DNA from 4 places in the Thalassolituus hydrocarboniclasticus genome. Region 1 is predicted to be linked to each of the others. Evidence: predicted binding sites of a transcription regulator. Region 1 holds the regulator's gene; each other region holds the start of a gene.
The links. The regulator sigma-54, encoded in region 1, starts transcription at its own class of promoters, with help from an activator protein. The targets are predictions, from matches to a motif close to TGGCACNNNNNTTGCTNT.
Positions count from the first base shown of each region.

Region 2: a site for sigma-54 is predicted at 1,684-1,701, ahead of HUF19_RS12895 (motility associated factor glycosyltransferase family protein). Genes of this name have one in related genera too.
Region 3: a site for sigma-54 is predicted at 2,838-2,855, ahead of ytfE (iron-sulfur cluster repair protein YtfE). Genes of this name have one in related genera too.
Region 4: a site for sigma-54 is predicted at 2,896-2,913, ahead of nirB (nitrite reductase large subunit NirB). Genes of this name have one in related genera too.

Region 1 is NZ_CP054475.1:626,568-631,341, forward strand. It holds gene hpf (ribosome hibernation-promoting factor, HPF/YfiA family) at 1-236, opposite strand, end outside; gene HUF19_RS02645 (RNA polymerase factor sigma-54) at 267-1,766, opposite strand; gene lptB (LPS export ABC transporter ATP-binding protein) at 1,895-2,620, opposite strand; gene lptA (lipopolysaccharide transport periplasmic protein LptA) at 2,623-3,201, opposite strand; gene lptC (LPS export ABC transporter periplasmic protein LptC) at 3,188-3,751, opposite strand; gene HUF19_RS02665 (KpsF/GutQ family sugar-phosphate isomerase) at 3,751-4,725, opposite strand; gene HUF19_RS02670 (calcium/sodium antiporter) at 4,722-4,774, opposite strand, start outside.
Region 2 is NZ_CP054475.1:2,876,280-2,881,053, reverse strand. It holds gene HUF19_RS12895 (motility associated factor glycosyltransferase family protein) at 1-1,660, opposite strand, end outside; gene HUF19_RS12890 (flagellin N-terminal helical domain-containing protein) at 1,980-4,774, shown strand, end outside.
Region 3 is NZ_CP054475.1:3,664,165-3,668,938, reverse strand. It holds gene moeA (molybdopterin molybdotransferase MoeA) at 1-405, shown strand, start outside; gene HUF19_RS16485 (HesA/MoeB/ThiF family protein) at 407-1,156, shown strand; gene norR (nitric oxide reductase transcriptional regulator NorR) at 1,172-2,716, opposite strand; gene ytfE (iron-sulfur cluster repair protein YtfE) at 2,898-3,593, shown strand; gene mog (molybdopterin adenylyltransferase) at 3,772-4,305, shown strand; gene tatA (twin-arginine translocase TatA/TatE family subunit) at 4,387-4,542, opposite strand; gene HUF19_RS16460 (nitrous oxide reductase accessory protein NosL) at 4,556-4,774, opposite strand, start outside.
Region 4 is NZ_CP054475.1:1,731,863-1,736,636, forward strand. It holds gene HUF19_RS07610 (nitrate reductase) at 1-647, opposite strand, end outside; gene HUF19_RS07615 (diguanylate cyclase) at 1,128-2,468, shown strand; gene nirB (nitrite reductase large subunit NirB) at 3,016-4,774, shown strand, end outside.

The sequences.
Region 1 (4,774 bases):
TCTGTCATCTGGTCGATGGCCGCATACATATCATCGTGCTCGGCGCTGGCGTGCAAGTCAGCACCACTGACGTGAATGGTGGCTTCAGCAATCATGCGCTCTTTAATAACGGTCAGGGTTACCTGGCCGTTGGTGATGTTGTCAAAGTGGCGTCCCAGCTTGGACATTTTTTCGTCTACGTACACTTGCAGAGATTCGGTAACGTCAACGTGGTGACCGCTGATATTGATCTTCATGTCCAGACTCCTTGTTGCTGGCTGTTGTTTTTAAATCAATTGTTTACGTTCATTTGAAGGCGGAATCATCATGGCTTCACGGTATTTGGCCACCGTGCGCCGTGCGACCTGAATGCCTTTTTCGCCCAGCACTGCGGCGATTTTGTTGTCGCTCAGCGGCTTGCGCGCATTTTCTTCGGCAATCAGTTTTTTAATCATGGCACGGATTGCGGTAGAGGAACATTCGCCACCGCCATCGGTGCTGACATGGCTGGAGAAAAAGTACTTCAGCTCGAAGATACCGCGCGGGGTGTGCATGTATTTCTGGGTGGTTACCCGGGAAATGGTGGATTCATGCATACCAACGGCTTCGGCGATATCGTGCAGAACCAGCGGCTTCATCGCTTCCTCGCCCTGTTCGAAGAATTCGATCTGATATTCGACGATTTTGGTGGCCACTTTCAGCAGGGTTTCATTGCGGCTTTGCAGGCTTTTGATAAACCAGCGCGCTTCCTGCAGGTGATCGCGCAGGAAAGCGTTATCGGTGCTGTTATCGGAGCGGCGGACCAGTGAGGCGTAGTCAGCATTCACTCGCAGCTTGGGGGCGATTTCCGGATTCAGTTCAACCCGCCATTCGTCACGGATGTTGCGTACCAGTACGTCGGGCACTACGTACTCGGCCTGCTCGGCACTGATACCGGCACCCGGCTTGGGATTGAGTTCTTTGATCAGGCGCAGTACTGCTTTGAGGTCATCTTCGCGCAGCTTGGTTTTGCGCATCAGCGTTGGGTAATCTTTGCTGCCCAGCAACTCGATATAGTCGCGGATAACCATTTTGGCTTCGTTCAGCCATGGGGTCTCTGCCGGCAGTTGCTGCAGTTGCAGCAGCAGGCATTCACGTAGGTCGCGGGCGAACGCGCCTGCGGGATCAAACTGTTGCAGGCGGTGCAGCACGGCCATCACTTCGTCTTCTTCGACGTCCAGTGCGGGGTCCATGCTTTCCAGAATATCTTCAACGGTGGTATGCAGGTAGCCGTCGTCATCCACGCCATCAATCAGCATCAGGGCAATTTCGCGGTCGGTGTCCGACATCGGAGTCAGGTTAAGCTGCCACAGCAGATGGTCCTGCAGATCTTCGGTGCTGGCATGACGTGAGTCGTAGTCGAAATCGTCGTCGATGGCATTACTGCTGCTGCCGGAGGCAACGCTGGCGGTGGTCTGGTAGGTGTCTTCCCACTGACTGTCGACCGGCAGGTCGTCGGGTAGCTGTTCCTGTGACCACTGTTCGTCCAGCTCTGGGGTGTCGTTATGGCTGTCGTCCTGACTGCTGACTTCGTGGCTGGTGCTGGTGTCGTGATCGCTGTTGCGGGACAGGTCGGGCAGGTCATCGTGCTCGTGTTCTTCGACTTCGAGCATCGGATTGGAATCGAGGGCTTCCTGAATCTCCTGCTGCAGGTCGAGGGTAGACAGCTGAAGCAGGCGGATGGCTTGTTGCAACTGAGGGGTCATGGTCAGGTGCTGACCCATCTTTAACTGAAGAGACGCTTTCATAAAAGTTCAGTAATCACTCAGTATCGGCATAGTCTGTGCATTATACGCCAAGCGGTAAACCTTGGAATCTTTTGTGCATCTTCCTTTGCGCTGAATCATCAGGCGCTTCTCTGCTGCCTGAGAGGCCATCACAGGCGGAAGTCCTCGCCCAGATATACCTTGCGCACCTGCTCGCTGGCCAATACCTGTTCAGCGGTGCCTTCGGCGATGATGTGGCCCCCTCCGACAATATAGGCTTTCTCACAGATAGCCAGAGTTTCCCGTACGTTGTGGTCGGTAATCAGTACGCCGATGCCACGCGCCTTGAGTTGTCGGATGATGTCCATGATGTCAGCTACAGAAATCGGGTCAACCCCGGCGAAGGGTTCATCGAGCAGAATAAAGGACGGTTCAGCCGCCAGCGCGCGGGCAATCTCGACCCGGCGTCTTTCACCACCGGACAGCGCCATGCCAAGGCTGTTGCGGATATGCTGAATATGGAACTCATTCAGCAGCTCTTCCAGCTTTTCCAGGCGCTGTGCGCGGTTGAGGTCTTTGCGGGTTTCGAGAATGGCGAGGATGTTATCGGCTACGCTCAGCTTGCGGAAAATGGAGGCTTCCTGTGGCAGATAGCCGATGCCTTTCTGCGCCCGGCCGTGCATCGGCAGATGGCTGATGTCTTCGTCGTCAATTCTGATGCGGCCCTTGTCGGCCTGTACCAGGTTCACAATCATGTAGAAACAGGTGGTTTTGCCGGCGCCGTTGGGCCCCAGCAGGCCGACGATTTGCCCGCTTTGCACTGACATGGATACGTCTTTCACCACCTCCCGGCCGTTATAACTTTTGGCCAGATTTTCGGCTTTCAGGGTTTTCATGGTTATTCCTGTGCTGGCTTGCTGTCAGTGCCGGTTGCCGGTTCGGCCGGAGCCTGTGGCTGAATCACAACTTTAATCCGTTGTTTGTCGTTTTCGTTGCCGCCCTGGGCAGAGGTGCTGGTGCCGCCACTGGCGCTGACGGTTTCTTTGGTCATGTCATAGAGAATGCGCTCACCACTGAACAGGTTGCCGTCCTGTTCCAGCCGGGCATTGCCCTGAATGGTGATTTCCCGCAGCTGGGCAAAGTAATCAATGCGCTGACCGTGGGCTTTGGTCAGTGGTTTACCGGGATTGATCTGTTGCTGATAGCGTGCGGGTTGCTTCGCTGTTCCTTCGGCAATGGCTTTTTCCAGCGCATTGCCGGAGCGGATAATCAGCAGGCGCTCCGATTCAATACGCATCGTTCCCTGAGTAAGCACGACGTTGCCCTGATAAATGACCACTCCGGCTTTACGGTCCAGCTCGGCGTGGTCAGAAAGAATGGTCATTTCCTGCTGCCAGTCATCGGGTAACGCGCTCGTAACCGACGTGCAGCACAGTAACAGCAGGCCGGCCAGAAAGTGGTAATTATTGCGGAACATAGCGGGTATCCACCTGTGATTTGAATTCCATGCGCTGGCGCGCGATATCCAGTGTCATACCGGTTGCATTGATGCGTGCCTGTGCGCTGGTAATGGTTACCGGCTGATCGGTTTCGGCCAGTTGCTGGCGGCTGTGATAGGTGAGCGTGCTGGTTTCGATCAGCAGGTCGTCAGCAGCATCAGCAGGATTGAGCGGCCGGATTTTTACATCGCCAATCAGGCGCAGCGAATGTTCGTTATCGAGCAGCGTACCTTCGTTGGCGTTGACCTGCCAGGTCTGGCCATCGTCGTCTTCTGACATCAGCAGCGGCTCGCTGAGCAGTGTGCTGCCGGTTTGCGGATAATGGGTGGAGCGGGCGGCGACAAAGGTTTGCTGCAACTCACCGTCACTGTTGTACTGGCGGTTATGCAGCCCTTCTCCGTAGTAATCCGGCTCGTGATTCTGCAGTTCACTCAGGGCCGGAGCCTGCTCCAGTGTGTAGCGATCCACTGCCAGCAGGGCCAGACCAAAAAACAGGGTCAGCAGCAGCAGCAGATAGCGCTTGCGCATCAGATCACGCCCGCGCGTAACATGTCGTGCATATTGATGACGCCGACGGTTGCGTCACCGTCTTTTACGACCAGAGCGTTGATCTTGTTGTCTTCCATCAGCTTCAGTGCTTCCGCCGCCAGAGTGCCGGGTGTGGTGGTTTTGCCACCCGGAGTCATCACATCGGCCATGGTGGCGGTGTGAATATCAACGCCGTGATCGATTGCGCGGCGCAGGTCGCCATCGGTGAAAATACCGGCCAGCTTGCCGTTGTCCTGTACGGTGGTCATGCCCAGACCTTTGGAGGTCACAACCAGCAGGGCTTCAGACAGCGTGGCAGAAGGGGATACCACCGGAATCTGCTCGCCACCGTGCATGATGTCTTCCACTTTCAGCAGCAGGCGGCGGCCAAGGGAGCCACCCGGATGAGAGAAGGCAAAGTCTTCGGCGGTGAAACCGCGGGCTTCCAGCAGGGCAACCGCCAGTGCATCGCCCATGACTAAAGCGCAGGTAGTGGAGGAGGTTGGTGCCAGATTGAGCGGGCAGGCTTCCTGATTCACGCCGGTATTCAAATGAGCGTTGGCAGCACGGCCGAGCGTCGACTGCGGATTGCCGGTCATGCTGATCAGAGCGGTGCCCAGACGCTTGAGCAGTGGCAGCAGGCTGGTGACTTCGCCGGTTTCGCCGGAGTTGGATAAAGCGATAACCACATCGGACGGCTGAATCATGCCCATGTCGCCATGACTGGCTTCACCCGGATGCACAAAAAACGCCGGCGTGCCGGTACTGGCCAGGGTTGCCGCCATCTTGTTGCCAATATGGCCGGACTTACCCATGCCGGTGACCACGATGCGGCCTTCACAGTTCAGGATCAGCTGACAGGCGGTGGCAAAATCATCGGTCAGGCGACCTTCCAGCTGTGCAATGGCCTCCTGTTCCAGTTTGATGGTGCGGCGGGCAGATTGCAGAAAATCGAAATTCATATCAGTGGTCATGAGTTAGCCATATAAAACAGGGATGCCAGATAGCCAGCGTAGCTGGTGG
Region 2 (4,774 bases), 1.8 Mb from region 1:
GATTGCTTTCCAGCTCGTCAGTCCGTTGCTGCAGGAATTCTGGTGAAAAGACAGCTCTTTTCTTGTTTTCCATAAGCTGAAGATCGCTTTCTTTTTGCGCGCTCGATGATTCCATCAGTGAACAGAAGTGAGATTTTTCCATATGCTGGGCGTTTTCGATCTTTGCACCGTTCGCACAGTTATAAACCTCGATGGTTCTGTTTTTCAGAAAATAACTGATATCGGACTCAAGCCGGCGCCTGGAAGCGTTATAAATCATGGTTGTCTGCATTGGTGAGCCATCAACCGATTCAATCTCAATCAGATCCTGTTGCTGGTAATTGGTGGATTGCTTCACCAGATCAGAGCGCTGCTCACTGTAATAAATCGAATTCTTGGAGTGGTGTGAACCGGTATTACGGAAACCGTAGTCAGTGCCAAACAGGAATACCTGTTGGTGGTTCAGGTGATAACAGATGGCCAGTGCAGCGTTGGTACAGGTCGGGGTTGTGCCACGGATCTGGTCGGTTAAGTCTTTGGTCAGCTCATGAATGGCGGTGGAGTCTTTGGTAAAAAGCATTACCTTGCCAAACATCGGCGGAATTTTCGGCGTTGTCTGAGCCGAGCAGATCAGGGTGATGTCCTGCAGGTATTCCGGGTCATTTATTTCACTGATCACCCGGAAAGGCTCATAGTGTGATTCAATTTCGATATGGAAATCCGGTTTAATACCCTGTTTGTATAATGCGCGCAGTGCCGTCCCGGCCGAATAGAGCACGGCTTTGCCCTGATATTTGCGGATATCTTCGATGCGGTCATCGAGGGATGGGCCGGAGCCGATGATAAATGCCGGGCAATTCATGGCTTGCTCGTCTGCCAGCGGCAGCAGTTCGTTCCCTGCGCGGAAATTATGCAGGGCATTATTCATCTGATTGATTTCATCGTCGTAATAACCCCAGAGCGAGAGATACACCTTCAGATCTTTCTGGATTTTTTTGATGACCTTGCGGTACTTATCCTGGTTGCGGTGATTATATAAATAGGTACACAGGGAAAAACTGGGCGGATGATCAATCAGCTGATTCCAGAGTACCGCATACTGGTCGGTGGCCAGCTTAAAGTCGCCAATCACCAGCTGGATGGATTTTCCGCGCTCGCTGAATTTCAGGAAAATGGCTTCCCAGTCGATGCAGTACAGGGAGGTGACAAATTCTTCCGGATCGGTTTCATAGATAATCAGGGCGAGTATTTCCCGCCGGTTGACCAGCTCTTCTATATGGAATCCGGCGCCAATCCCCATGATGGCCACCAGGGCGAGAAAGTCCGGGATCTGGTAATCCTCGGTCTGATCAACCGGCGTGTCCTGGTACAGGCGGGTGATTGAGCGGGAGAAATAGCGTTGTGCCTTAAAGGCGTTCGCGCCATGGGGCCTGAGGCCATGGATGGCATTGCCCGGAGCGACGATCGTGTTGAACTGTTCGGCTTCTTGCCGGGCGAATGCTCTGGCATCACCGTTATAAAAGTAAGCATTACCGCTGTGAATATCGACCCGGCCATGATCGTCCATATCCAGTGTCAGCTTCCGCAGGGGCGTGTTCTGCGCCAGATTGTAGAGATAGGGGTAGTGCTGCTGCAGGTAAGCGATGTTCTTGTTGAATCGGATTTCGGCAGGGTGCGTCATAAAAGCCTCTCTTTTCATTGAACAAAGCAATATACATGCCTGTGAAGCCCCGGGAGCCATCGCTGCGGGAGTGATGTGTCGCGGTTTTTATTCTGGCTGATTTTTTGTCGTTTTTTTGACATTCGGAATAATTTTCAATGGTTTCAAGCGCTTAAGAATTCCGTGCTGGTTGGAATTGTGTCGTGATATTGGCGCAAAAAAAATTCTAAAGATCCTGCCGGGTGTGCCGTTAAAAGGTATGACAAAGACAGAGGGAGTGCAGCAACGTTGCTACTACAGCACAGCGCTGGCTCTGTAACGCAGGTACAGGAGAAACACCATGCCTCAAATTATTAATACCAACATTGCCTCTATTAACGCGCAGCGCAATCTGGATAAATCCCAGTCTGCCAACCAACAGGCTCTGCAACGTTTATCTTCTGGTCTGCGTATTAACAGTGCCAAAGATGACGCCGCGGGTCTGGCGATTTCTACCCGTTTCACATCTCAGATCAAAGGTCTGAATGTGGCCGTGCGTAACGCCGGTGACGGTATCGCACTGGCTCAGACGGCTGAAGGTGCGCTGGGTTCTATGAACGACAACCTGCAGCGTATCCGTGAACTGGCGGTACAGTCTGCTAACGCCACCAACTCTGACGTTGACCGTGAAGCCCTTCAGGCTGAGGTTGATCAGCTGGTTGCTGAAATTTCACGTACTGCTGATGAAACCGACTTCAACGGCCGTAAGCTGCTGGACGGTTCTTTCAAAGCAACCTTCCAGATCGGTGCTAACGCTGGTCAGACAGTGGACGTATCCATTGCCGAACTGACAGCCAGCAAGCTGGGTTCCAGCAAAGAAAGCGGTATCAGTGCCATCGGTACTGACAACGCGCTGGCTAACGGCGACCTGATCATCAACGGTGTGGCGATTACCGCTTCCCGTGCAGAAGACGATTCTGCTTCCACCAGTGGTGCGGATGCTTCCGCTATCTCCAAAGCGGCAGCCGTAAACCGTCACTCCGCAGAGACCGGTGTGTCTGCGCAGGTGAATGAAAACACTGTTTCCGGTTCTGAAATGACGGCTTCTGCTGCCAGCGGAACCATCAGCCTGAACGGTGTGAACATTGATATTCAGACCTCTAACGATGGCTCTACTACCCGTGCCTCGGTACTGGAAGCGATTAACGCTGTGTCTGATCAGACCGGTGTTGTTGCGGTTGATACCGGTTTCGATAAAGGTGGTGTGCAGCTGGTTGCCGCTGATGGCCGTAACGTTGACATCAACCTGGGTACTCTGAGTGCCGCTCAGACTGGTCTGGCTGCTACCGGCGTGTACGAAGGTGGTTTCACCCTGATCGCTGACGGTGACGTAAAAGAAATCGTGATCGAAGGTGGTAACGGTACCGGTAACGGCGACCTGTCCAATGCTGGTCTGGTTGCAGGTACTTATGAGTCAGGTCAGGCCAGTGTGGTCAGTGACGCCCAGACTCAGGATATCTCTGCCTCGAACGCAACCCCTGCCGGTACCTTCGTCAGTGTTGCCAGCGCAGCAGCATCCGGTTTCGATACCACCACTTCTATTGGCTATGAAGTAACCGTTAACGGTGCTACTTCCATCGGTACTATGGCCAGTGGTGGTTTCGTGAACAACCTGGCAGCAGCCATCTCCAATGTGGCTGGTGTAACCGCTTATGAAAGCGTGAAACTGACTGTCACCATGGCCACTACCGCAACTGCTATTGAGCTGGGTACCGGTGCCAGTGGTTCTATGGTCAGCTTCACTGCGGGTTCAACCGCAACCGTTGCAGCGCAGAATGCTGCCGATGCGATCAACGCCCGTGACTTCTCTGCTGAGAATCTGGATGTAAGCGCTACCGTAAACTCTTCCGGTGAACTGGTTCTGGATGTGAAGAACTTCTCCACAACCACAGCAGGTTCTGCGGGTCTGGTGGTGTTCGATACTTCAGGCGCGATTGGTAACGTTGCGGTGGGCACTAACGCTGCGGCAGCCTTCCAGGCTTCAGGTACCAATAACTATGTTCAGGGTTCTCTGGCCTTCCAGTCTGACGACGGTACCAAAGTCACTGTTGCTCTGTCTGATCCGGATGATGCCGGCCAGTTACTGGCATCGGGCACCACCAGTGTGACCACTGCTTATGATGGTGTGAATGGTCTGAAAGATGGTGACCTGACCATTAACGGCGTCAGTATCAAAGCGGCAGAAACCAGCGAAGATAAGGCCAGTGCCGAGTTCGCATCTGATGGTTCCCGTATCCTGTCGTCCAACAAAACCTTGTCCGGTATCGCTGTCGCCGCCGCGATCAATGAAGTATCGGATGAGACTGGTGTGCAGGCGACTGTGAATCCAACCGAAGTTGTTGGTGGTACCGCTGTGACCCAGGCAGAGGCGAATGCCTTCGAGAATGGTGACCAGGCTGGTATCTACATCAACGGTGTGTCTCTTGGTTCGGTGACTCTGCAGGCAGATTCCGGCGGTAACATCGATTATGCCAAGTCCCGTGCTGATGCGATCGCACTGATTAACCAGAGCTCAGGTCAGACCGGTGTGACTGCAATCGATAACGGTGAGTCTATCTCTCTGACCGCTGCCGATGGCCGTAACATCTCGATCGCGATTGATGATAAGTCTGGTTCTTCATCTTCAATCGGTCGTGTATTCGGTCTGGACGCTGCGGTAGAGGGTATCGGTGAAGCGACTTTCGGTCAGGGTGGTACAAGTACTAAGTCTTCTGTTGAAGCAGATACTTACGAAACTACTTACTCAACCGTGAAACTGACTTCTGCGAAAGAAATTGAAGTCAACGTCGGCAGCAACGGTAATACCGAGCTTGAAGCTCTGGGCTTCAACACCGGTACTTACGGTGGTGGCGAAAACGGTCAGTTCCTGACAGAGATCGATATTTCGACCTTCGAAGGTGCGACTGCTGCGATCACTGCGATCGACAACGCGATTGGCCAGGTGGCCAGCCAGCGTGCCGACCTCGGTGCGATCCAGAACCGTATGAGCTCTACTGTAAGCAACCTGCAGGTGACCTCTGAGAACCTGAACTCCGCGAACTCACGGATTCAGGATGCGGACTTCGCGGCTGAAACCGCCGAGCTGTCCCGTACTCA
Region 3 (4,774 bases), 1.0 Mb from region 1:
TGGCGGGTTGCCATGAAGCCGGGGAAACCTTTCGCTTTCGGACGCGTAAAAAACAGCTGGTTTTTTGGTCTGCCGGGCAATCCGGTATCGGCCATCGTAACCCTGGATCAACTGGCTCAGCCGGTATTGCGCCAGTTGTGTGGCGAACGTGTTCAGGCGGCGCTGCCGCTGCTGGCAACCGCTGCAGAAGCCTTCAGAAAACAACCTGGAAGGCAGGACTTTCAGCGCATCCGTCTGGACTCTGAAGCGGGTGTATTAATGGCCTCGCCGTGTGGCAGTCAGGGTTCTGGCCTGTTGCATGGTTTTGCTGATGCTCAGGGGTATGCCGTACTTGAAGCGGAGCGCGGTCATGTCGCGCCGGGTGAGCAGGTTCGTGTAATGCCTTTGGGTACATTATTGAATTAACATGAACGACGAACAACTGCTGCGTTACAGCCGGCATATTTTCCTTCCCCAGATTGATATCGATGGCCAGCTGGCCCTGTGTGACAGCCATGTTCTGGTGATTGGTCTGGGCGGTTTGGGCGCGGCCGCTTTGCCTTATCTGGCAGCCAGCGGTATCGGGCAGCTGACGCTGGTGGATGATGATCATGTTGAGCTCAGCAATCTGCCACGCCAGATTATTCATCCGCAGGATCGGGTGGGAATGAGCAAAGCCGAGTCTGCTGCGGCAACCGTGATGCATCTGAATCATGATGTGCGGGTGCATACCGAAATCCGCCGCGCAGATGCTGCCTGGCTTGAGCAGGTTTTACCGCAGTTTTCTCTGGTGCTGGATTGCACCGACGAGCCTCAGGTCCGTTATGCCCTCAATAAAGCGGCGCTGAAACACCGGATTCCCTGGGTCAGTGCAGCCGCTGTCGCCATGGACGGTCAGCTGACGGTGTTTGATCCGCGCCGTGCCGACAGCCCCTGTTACCGTTGTCTGTATCCGGATGTGCAGCCGGACCAGCGTAATTGCAGTGAGAGTGGCGTGCTGTCGCCTCTGGTAGGCGTTATCGGTACGTTACAGGCGGTGGAAGCCCTGAAGCTGCTGAGTGCTGCCGGTGAGTCCCTGTGTGGGCGGCTGCTGTCGTTTGATGCCCGTGCCAGCCGCTTTCATGAATGGCGGATTACCCGCCGCCCGGACTGTGCCGATTGCGCTGCTCAGTCCTGAGTAAAGCGGTACGGTTTATTTAAGCCCGAGCTTCTGTGCCAGCTTGTGCAGATTACTCGGGTCCATTCCCAGAGCCCGTGCGGTTTTGCTCCAGCTGCCTTGCTGTTGTTGCAGTTCGTGCAGAACCAGAGTCTGCTGAAAGTATTTAACGGCTTCTTTCATTGGCATTCCCTGCACCGCTTTCAGCAATGAATCACTGCTGTCTTCGCCCGTTGCGTGTGCATGGTGACGGGAGGTCGGCAGCTCAAGATCCAGTGAACGGCAATCCAGAGTCACAATATCGTGCCGTTGCGCTCCCCGGCTCAGCGCTTTGATGGCTGCGCGACTGATAACATGCTCCAGCTCACGGATATTGCCGGGCCATGGATAGGTCTGCAGTGCTGCCTCGGCATCGGCCGATAAGCGCAGGCTGCGTAACCCTAAGCGGGTGCGGTTTAATTCCAGGAAGTGCCCGGCCAGCAGAGGAATGTCCTGTTCGCGCTCGCGCAGGGGAGGAATAGGAATAGGGTAAACAGACAGGCGATGATACAGGTCAGCCCGGAATGCGCCTTCGGTAATCTGCTCTTTCAGGTTGCGGTTGGTCGCGGCCAGAATACGCACATCCACATGGCGGGTCTTATCGCTGCCCAGTCTTTGTATTTCGCCATTCTGCAAAACCCTCAGCAGCTTGGCCTGTACCGGCAGCGGTAATTCACCGACCTCATCAAGAAAGAGTGTGCTTTTATCTGCGGTTTCAAAACGCCCTGCGCGGTCGCTGGTGGCACCGGAAAATGCGCCTTTAACATGGCCGAATAATTCACTTTCAGCGAGGTGTTCCGGCAGTGCCGCACAGTTGATGTATACCATTGGCCGTGCAGCACGTGCGGACAGCCGGTGCGTGTAGCTGGCAAAGATTTCTTTACCGACACCTGTTTCTCCCAGCAGCAGTACCGGCAGGTCGGAGGCCGCAACCACTTCGAGTTCTTTTTTAATCTGACGGATGGCACTGCTGTTGCCAATAATTTCATTGTCGGCTTCGGTGCCAATGGCGATATTACCGGCGCCATCCAGCCGGACCCGGCGCAGACCGCGTATTTCTTCTTCCAGCATGCTGATACGGATGGCCGTTTCCAGTACCGGGCGATAGCTGTCCAGCTCGTCAATGCGGCTCTGATCAAAGGTGCCCGGAGTCAGAGAGTCGAGGGTCAGGGCGCCCCAGCGCTCACCGTTCAGCCAGAGGCTGGTTCCCATACAGTCATGCACCGGCAATGCTTCCCCCGGCTGAGTCTCCAGCAGGCCGTCATAGGGATCGGGTAACGGGCTGTCTGGCGGAAAGCGCAGGGCATGGCTGGTGGTCATAACGGCCGACAGGCGTGGGTGCTGAGCCAGACTGAATTTACGGCCATGCGCTTCGGTAACCAGACCGGAGACGGCGACAGGACGCAGATACTCACCCTGCAGGCGCAGCAGAGCGACAGCGCCACAGTTAAAGCTGGTGCGGATACTTTTAACAATATGGTCAAAGCGTTCGCCGGCCGGCATATCTTTGATGAGTTCCGTAAGCAGCTGTTGTCCGGGCATGAGAGGTCTCTGTGTTGGTATGTGCTTGGTGGTATTTACCAAAGTGTAGATTTTACAGGGAATATCCGGGTTATTTATACCCACCCTCTGTTGACCGGCAGCAAGTATGCGCTCTGGCGGCTGGCCTGCATCTTGCTGATCACTTCTGTTGAATCAAAACCTTTATATATCAGGAGAGTTTATGGAAATTCTGAATCGTTCTCTGAGTGATATTGCCACAACCATTCCCGGTGCTTCTGCTTTGTTACGTCAGCTGGATATTAATTTCTGCAATCAGGGCATGGTGAGCTTGCAGCAGGCACTGGAACATAAGGGACTTGATCCGGAAGAAGTGGTTGCGGGTTTGGCTGAACTTGAAATGACCGAACACCATCATGATGATCCCGCCATTGATTGGGGCAAAGAACCCCGCATGAAACTGATCGGTCACATCCTGGAGCGTTACCATGCACGCCATCGTGAACAGTTACCGGAGCTGATCTTCCTGGCGGCCAAAGTCGAACGGGTGCACAGCGATTCCGCCAACTGTCCGTCTGGGCTGGCTGATCTGTTGCGCGATATGAGTCATGAGCTGGAAAGCCATATGATGAAAGAGGAGCAGATCCTGTTTCCGATGCTGGCCGGGGGAATTTATCCGAATGGTCCGATTAATGTGATGCAGGATGAGCACCTGGAACATCTGGAAGCCATTAACCGTTTGTGCAGTCTGACCAATAATATGAAAGTTCCGGCGGGTGCCTGTAACAGCTGGCGTTCGCTGTATCTGGGCCTGCAGACGTTGGTGGACGATCTTATGCGGCACATCACTCTGGAAAATTATTTTCTGTTTGTCCCACCTAAAGTAACGTCTTCAGACTGCTGCGGCAGCTGCCAGTAATATAAAACCTGTGAGGGGCCGGTGTGAATCGGCCCAGTCTTCGCACGGATTTCACCGTGATTTAAGAAAAGTCTTAATTGTTCACATCAGGTTTCCGCATAACAATAACTGATAGCGGCGGTATATCGTTGTATATTTACCCCTGTTACTGAATTTCCGGAAAACTTCAGGAGTTATCATGCAGAAAAAAATCCGTATCGGTATTCTGACGGTCAGCGACAGAGCCAGTGCCGGTATTTATGAAGATATTTCGGGTCAGGCTATCCGTGAAACATTAACGGAATATTTATCCGGTGAGTGGGAAGCGGTTTATCGTCTGATCGCCGATGAGCGTCCACAGATTGAAGAAACACTGTGTGAGCTGGTGGATGAGGAAAAATGCTGTCTGGTAATTACGACCGGAGGTACAGGGCCGGCTCTGCGTGATGTGACGCCGGAGGCAACCGAGGCGGTCTGTGATCGTATGATGCCGGGGTTCGGTGAGCTGATGCGTATGGAGTCTCTGAAGTATGTGCCTACCGCCATTCTTTCACGCCAGACGGCCGGACTCAGAAAACAATCATTAATTATTAATCTGCCGGGCAAGCCGAAAGCAATACGCCAGTGTCTGGATGCGGTATTTCCCGCTGTACCTTACTGTATTGATCTTATGGATGGGCCCTATCTGGAATGTAATCCGGAGGTCATCAGTATTTTCCGTCCGGCGAGCTGATTATTTTCTGTTTTTGTGCCGGCATAGCAGCTTTTTAGATATTTTCAGAAGCTGCCTGCCGGCATCCGTGCCGAATCAGGACTATTGTTCGCTATCCTCGGGTTGTTTGTCAGCGGCTTTACGAAAATCCCGGATCGCACCACCAAGATCACCTCCCAGAGATCGCAATCGTTTACTGCCAAATAATACAAGTACAATCAGCAGTACGATCAGTAACTGCCATGGACTTATTCCCATAATAATTCCTACCTTAATGATGCATGCTGTGATCTTCGGAATGGGTGTCGCCCATCATTTTCTGATGCTGCAGCAGTGCGTCTTTTAACTGGCTGAATGTCATCACGCTGGTCTTTCTGTCAGAGGCAAATATTTCTGCGCTTTCTTTATCAGCAAAACTGGCAATTGGCGTACCCATCGCGCCTGCCATGTCCGGAGCAACAACATAAAATGCCTGCATGGCATCAATCAG
Region 4 (4,774 bases), 1.1 Mb from region 1:
AGATCACAGGTGGCGGTGCGGCGCGGATCAATCACCACCACTTTCATATCCGGGTTGGCTTTTTTCGCGGCCACCATGCGCTGATACAACACGGGGTGGGCCCATGCCGCATTGGAGCCGGTCAGCACCAGCAGGTCTGCCTGCTCTAAATCTTCGTAGCAGCCGGGGACGGTGTCGGAGCCAAACGCACGCTTATAGGACGCCACGGCGGAAGCCATGCACAGACGGGAGTTGGTATCCATATTGGCGCTGCCGATAAAGCCCTTCATCAGCTTATTGGCAACGTAATAATCTTCGGTCAGCAGCTGGCCTGAGCCATAAAAGGCCACGGCATCCGGGCCATGGGTGTGGATTACCTGCTGAATTTTATCGGCAATCAGGTTGATGGCCTGGCTCCAGCTGCTGCGCTGGCCGTTCATGAGCGGATACATCAGGCGGCCGTTATGGCTGATGGTTTCATGCAGCGCTGAACCTTTTACGCACAAGCGGCCGAAGTTAGACGGATGACGGCTGTCTCCGGCGACCGGTAACAGCTGTCCATTCTGCTGGCTGATATCAACGCCGCAGCCGACACCGCAGTAAGGGCAGGTGGTCTGCGTTTGCTGTGTGGCGGTTAACGGCGTTGCTGTCTGCTCAATGGCGCTCATTGGCAATCCACTCTGAAAAATCCCAAAAAAAAGCGCCCACAGGTTTTTACCTGTGAGCGCCAATGCTCATTCTGCACAACATACGTTTCGTCGCGACAGGCCTTGTAAGCGCTGTGTATGACGGTTGGCATCTGCGTTGATGCCGGAAACAGCCAGGTAGCGGCCACTTCGTTATCTGAAGCAATTCAAGATAAATGCCAATCCTGCAGAGCTGCCCTGAAAAAGAACGGCAAAGGCGCAGAATGGATCATCCGTGCAGGGCGGCACAGTATTTCGTCGGCCGGTATTGATTTGGCAAAGAATAAAAATGCGTTTTAGCGGAGCGCGGATTGGTCTTTATGACTCAAATTGGTGCGAAGGTGCCTGTGATTTAGCAGGCACTGCCTGAGTTTGCGCTATAAGCAGGCAGAATCGTTGCTACACTCTGAAGATCGGCTCCAGGTGTGCCGGATCAATTTGTACAGAAAGGCCCGGTATGCGATGACTGACGAAATAAATAACCCCGGAATAAAGCGACTGCTCGCCGAAATCCCTTTGCTGAATCGCCGTATTCAGCACTATCAGCCGGGTATGCCGATCACCATTCTGACGTTCGGTACCGGTACTGTACCGCCATCACTGGCGGAAAAAATCTGTGCGGCGGGTTACCGGCTGAAAGAGGTGGAATCCATATCGCATCTGCTGCATCACGAAGGTAATAACACCTGCGCCCTGATTGTTAATCTTGATTCTCTCAATAACAAACAGCAGCAACGTGTGCTGCAGCTTGCACAGCAGAATCTGCATCTGCCGGTGCTGGCCATCAGCACAGCCAGCGGCCTGGAAGAGCGCATGGTCGCAATACGCATGGGGGCGCAGGCGTTTATTACCACGCCGGTTAACGATGATCAGGTTCTGGCGGAAATTAATGCTCTGACGGAGCGCTATGAACGCGACCCTTATCAGGTACTGATTGTTGACGATCAGCCTTCTGTGGCGGAGTTTCTTTCTTCTACTCTGCAGGAGGCGGGTTTTCATACCCATGTGATTACCAAGCCCATGACCGAGCTTATGCCTTATCTGCAGAACCATATCCCCGATCTGATCCTGCTTGACCTCTATATGCCGGGCATTAATGGGCAGGAAATCGCCGGGGTTATACGCCAGCAGGATAATCTGATCAGCGTGCCTATTGTTTTTCTGTCGAATGAAATCAGCCCCAAAGTTCAGGTGCAGGCCATGTGTACCGGCGCCGATGTTTTTTTAAGCAAACCGGTGCAGCCGGTTGATCTGTTGTTTGCCGTAGAATCGCGTATCCGTCGCGGCCGTATGGTACGAAATCTGGTGACCCGTGATTCGCTGACCGCGCTGCTGAACCGGCGTGAATCCATGCGCCGCCTGCAGGAAGAAGTGCTTCGCTGTCAGCGTTATGGCAATAAACTGTGCGTTGCGCTGCTCGATCTGGACCGTTTTAAACGTATAAACGATACCTATGGTCATGCTGTCGGTGACCGGGTTATCAAACATTTTTCTTTGCAGTTAAAAGACAGTCTGCGTGACGGCGACATTATTGGCCGTATCGGAGGAGAAGAATTTATAGTGGTGCTGCCGGAAACGACGCTGGCGGTTGCCCGGCGAACTTTTGAACGTCTGGCCGAAGAATTGCGCGAGAAACCGTTCAGTGATTTCTCCTATAGCTTTTCCGGAGGTCTGGTACGTTGCTTACCCGGGGTTATGGAAGATGCCCTGCTGGAGCAGGCAGACGTTGCCTTGTATGAAGCCAAAGCTGCGGGTCGTGATCGGGTTGTCTGTGTGGATCATCCGGTATCCGGACACGGATAAAAAAAGCCACACGCGGAATTCTCTGAATCCGGTGTGGCGAGTGCGCGAATCCGCTTCACAGAGTGAGCGTTTAACGGCCTGAGCATCGCAGGAATCCAATCTCAGCGCAGCCCCTTTTATTACTCTTGCCTGCCAATCATGTCATTGTTTCTAAGCTTGTCTCATACCCAGTCTATGGCTTTACCTCTTTTGCACTTTTTTATTCCGGCTTGTCTTTCATTGGTGCCGTTGTCTGGTGTCTGAACGGCGCGGCGGCGGATCTTTTTGTGCAACCCTTACCGTAAATCTTCGCCCGGGATCATTATTGCCCTTAATAAGGGCAGGTTACGGTTTATCCGATATTTTCTGGTGCACTTTCCCTGCATAAAACCCGATCCGGCGCCATAAACAGGCTGTTGATTGCTGAAAACAGGGCAAATTTATTCTTTGGCATTCATGTTGCTAAACCCCTTGTGATGTTTTTGCACTGCAACGGCGTGGTGTGAAAATAGAGCAACGATGCAAATACAGGAGAAATCAGATTATGACCCGATAGCGAGGCCATCCCATGAGCAAAAAGCGTATTATCGTCGTTGGCAACGGCATGGTTGGACACAACTTTATCAACACTCTTGCCACCTCCGAACATTCCTCCGAATTTGAACTCGTTACCTTCTCAGAAGAACCGCGTCTGGCTTATGACCGGGTACAGCTGAGCAAATACTTTTCCGGCTATACCGCCGCTGATCTGGCACTGACCACAACAGATGATTATGAACGTCAGGGCGTGGTATTTACCCTGAACGATAAAGTCGTGGCCATTAACAGTCATGAAAAAACCATCACCACCGCCAGTGGCCGTAAAGAAGGTTACGACAAGCTGGTACTGGCAACCGGTTCTTACCCTTTTGTTCCGCCAATTCCGGGCAAAGACCAGGATCACTGTCTGGTTTACCGTACTATTGAAGATCTTGAAGCGATTTCTGCCTCGGCCGCCGTGAGTAAAACCGGTGTTGTTGTGGGGGGCGGGCTGTTAGGTCTGGAAGCCGCAAACGCGTTAAAACAGGCCGGGCTGGAAACCCATGTCGTGGAATTTGCGCCGCGTTTAATGGCCGTACAGCTGGACGAAGGCGGCGGTAAATTACTGCGCCGTAAAATCGAAGATCTGGGCGTTACTGTTCATACCGAAAAAAATACCAAAGAAATTGTTGCCGGGCAGGAATGCCGCTATCGCATGAATTTTGCCGATGGCAGTTTTCTGGAAACCGATATGATTCTGTTCTCTGCCGGTATCCGTCCGCAGGATGAACTGGCGCGTCAGTTCGGACTGGATCTGGGTGAACGTGGCGGTATTGTTATTAACGATTACTGTCAGACATCCGATGACGATATTTATGCCATTGGTGAATGCGCACTGTGGGATAACAAAATTTTCGGTCTGGTTGCTCCCGGCTATCAGATGGCCAAAGTCAGTGCCGCACATATTGTCAGTTCGTTAATTACCCACGAAGAACCGGCACTGGCCTTTAAAGGTGCCGATATGAGCACCAAACTTAAATTGCTGGGCGTTGATGTTGCCTCTATTGGTGATGCACACGGACATACTGCCGGCAGTCAGAGTTATGTATTTAATGACGATATTGCCGAAGTCTATAAACGCCTGATTGTTTCTGCCGATGGTAAAAAATTGTTGGGTGCGGTGCTGGTGGGTGAGGCTGAGGCTTACGGTACGCTGTTGCAGTTAATGCTGAACGATATGGATATTCCCGGTAACCCGGCGGCACTGATTCTGCCAGCGGTGGATGGTGAAGCTTCCGTCGGACTGGGCGTTGCTGCCTTACCGGAAACGGCTCAGATCTGTTCCTGTTTTGATGTTACCAAAGGTGATCTGGCGGCAGCGGTGCAGGGCGGTTGTTGCACCATGGGGGATATTAAAGACGCGACCAAAGCCTCAACCGGCTGTGGTGGTTGTTCTGCACTGGTGAAGCAGGTGATGGATTCTGAGCTGGTGGCTCTTGGTGTTGAGGTTAATAATAATCTGTGCGAACACTTTGCTTATACCCGTGCTGAGCTGGCGGATATTATCCGTGTTAAAGGCTACACCACCTTTGCTCAGGTATTGCAGGGGCATGGTAAAGGCCATGGCTGTGAAATCTGTAAGCCAACGGTCGGTTCTGTACTGGCCTCCTTCCATAACGAATACATTCTGAAAGACGAGCATATCGGTCTGCAGGATACCAATGATATCTTCCTCGGTAATATGCAGAAAGACGGTACTTACTCCATTGTGCCGCGTATTGCCGGTGGTGAAATTACGCCGGATAAAC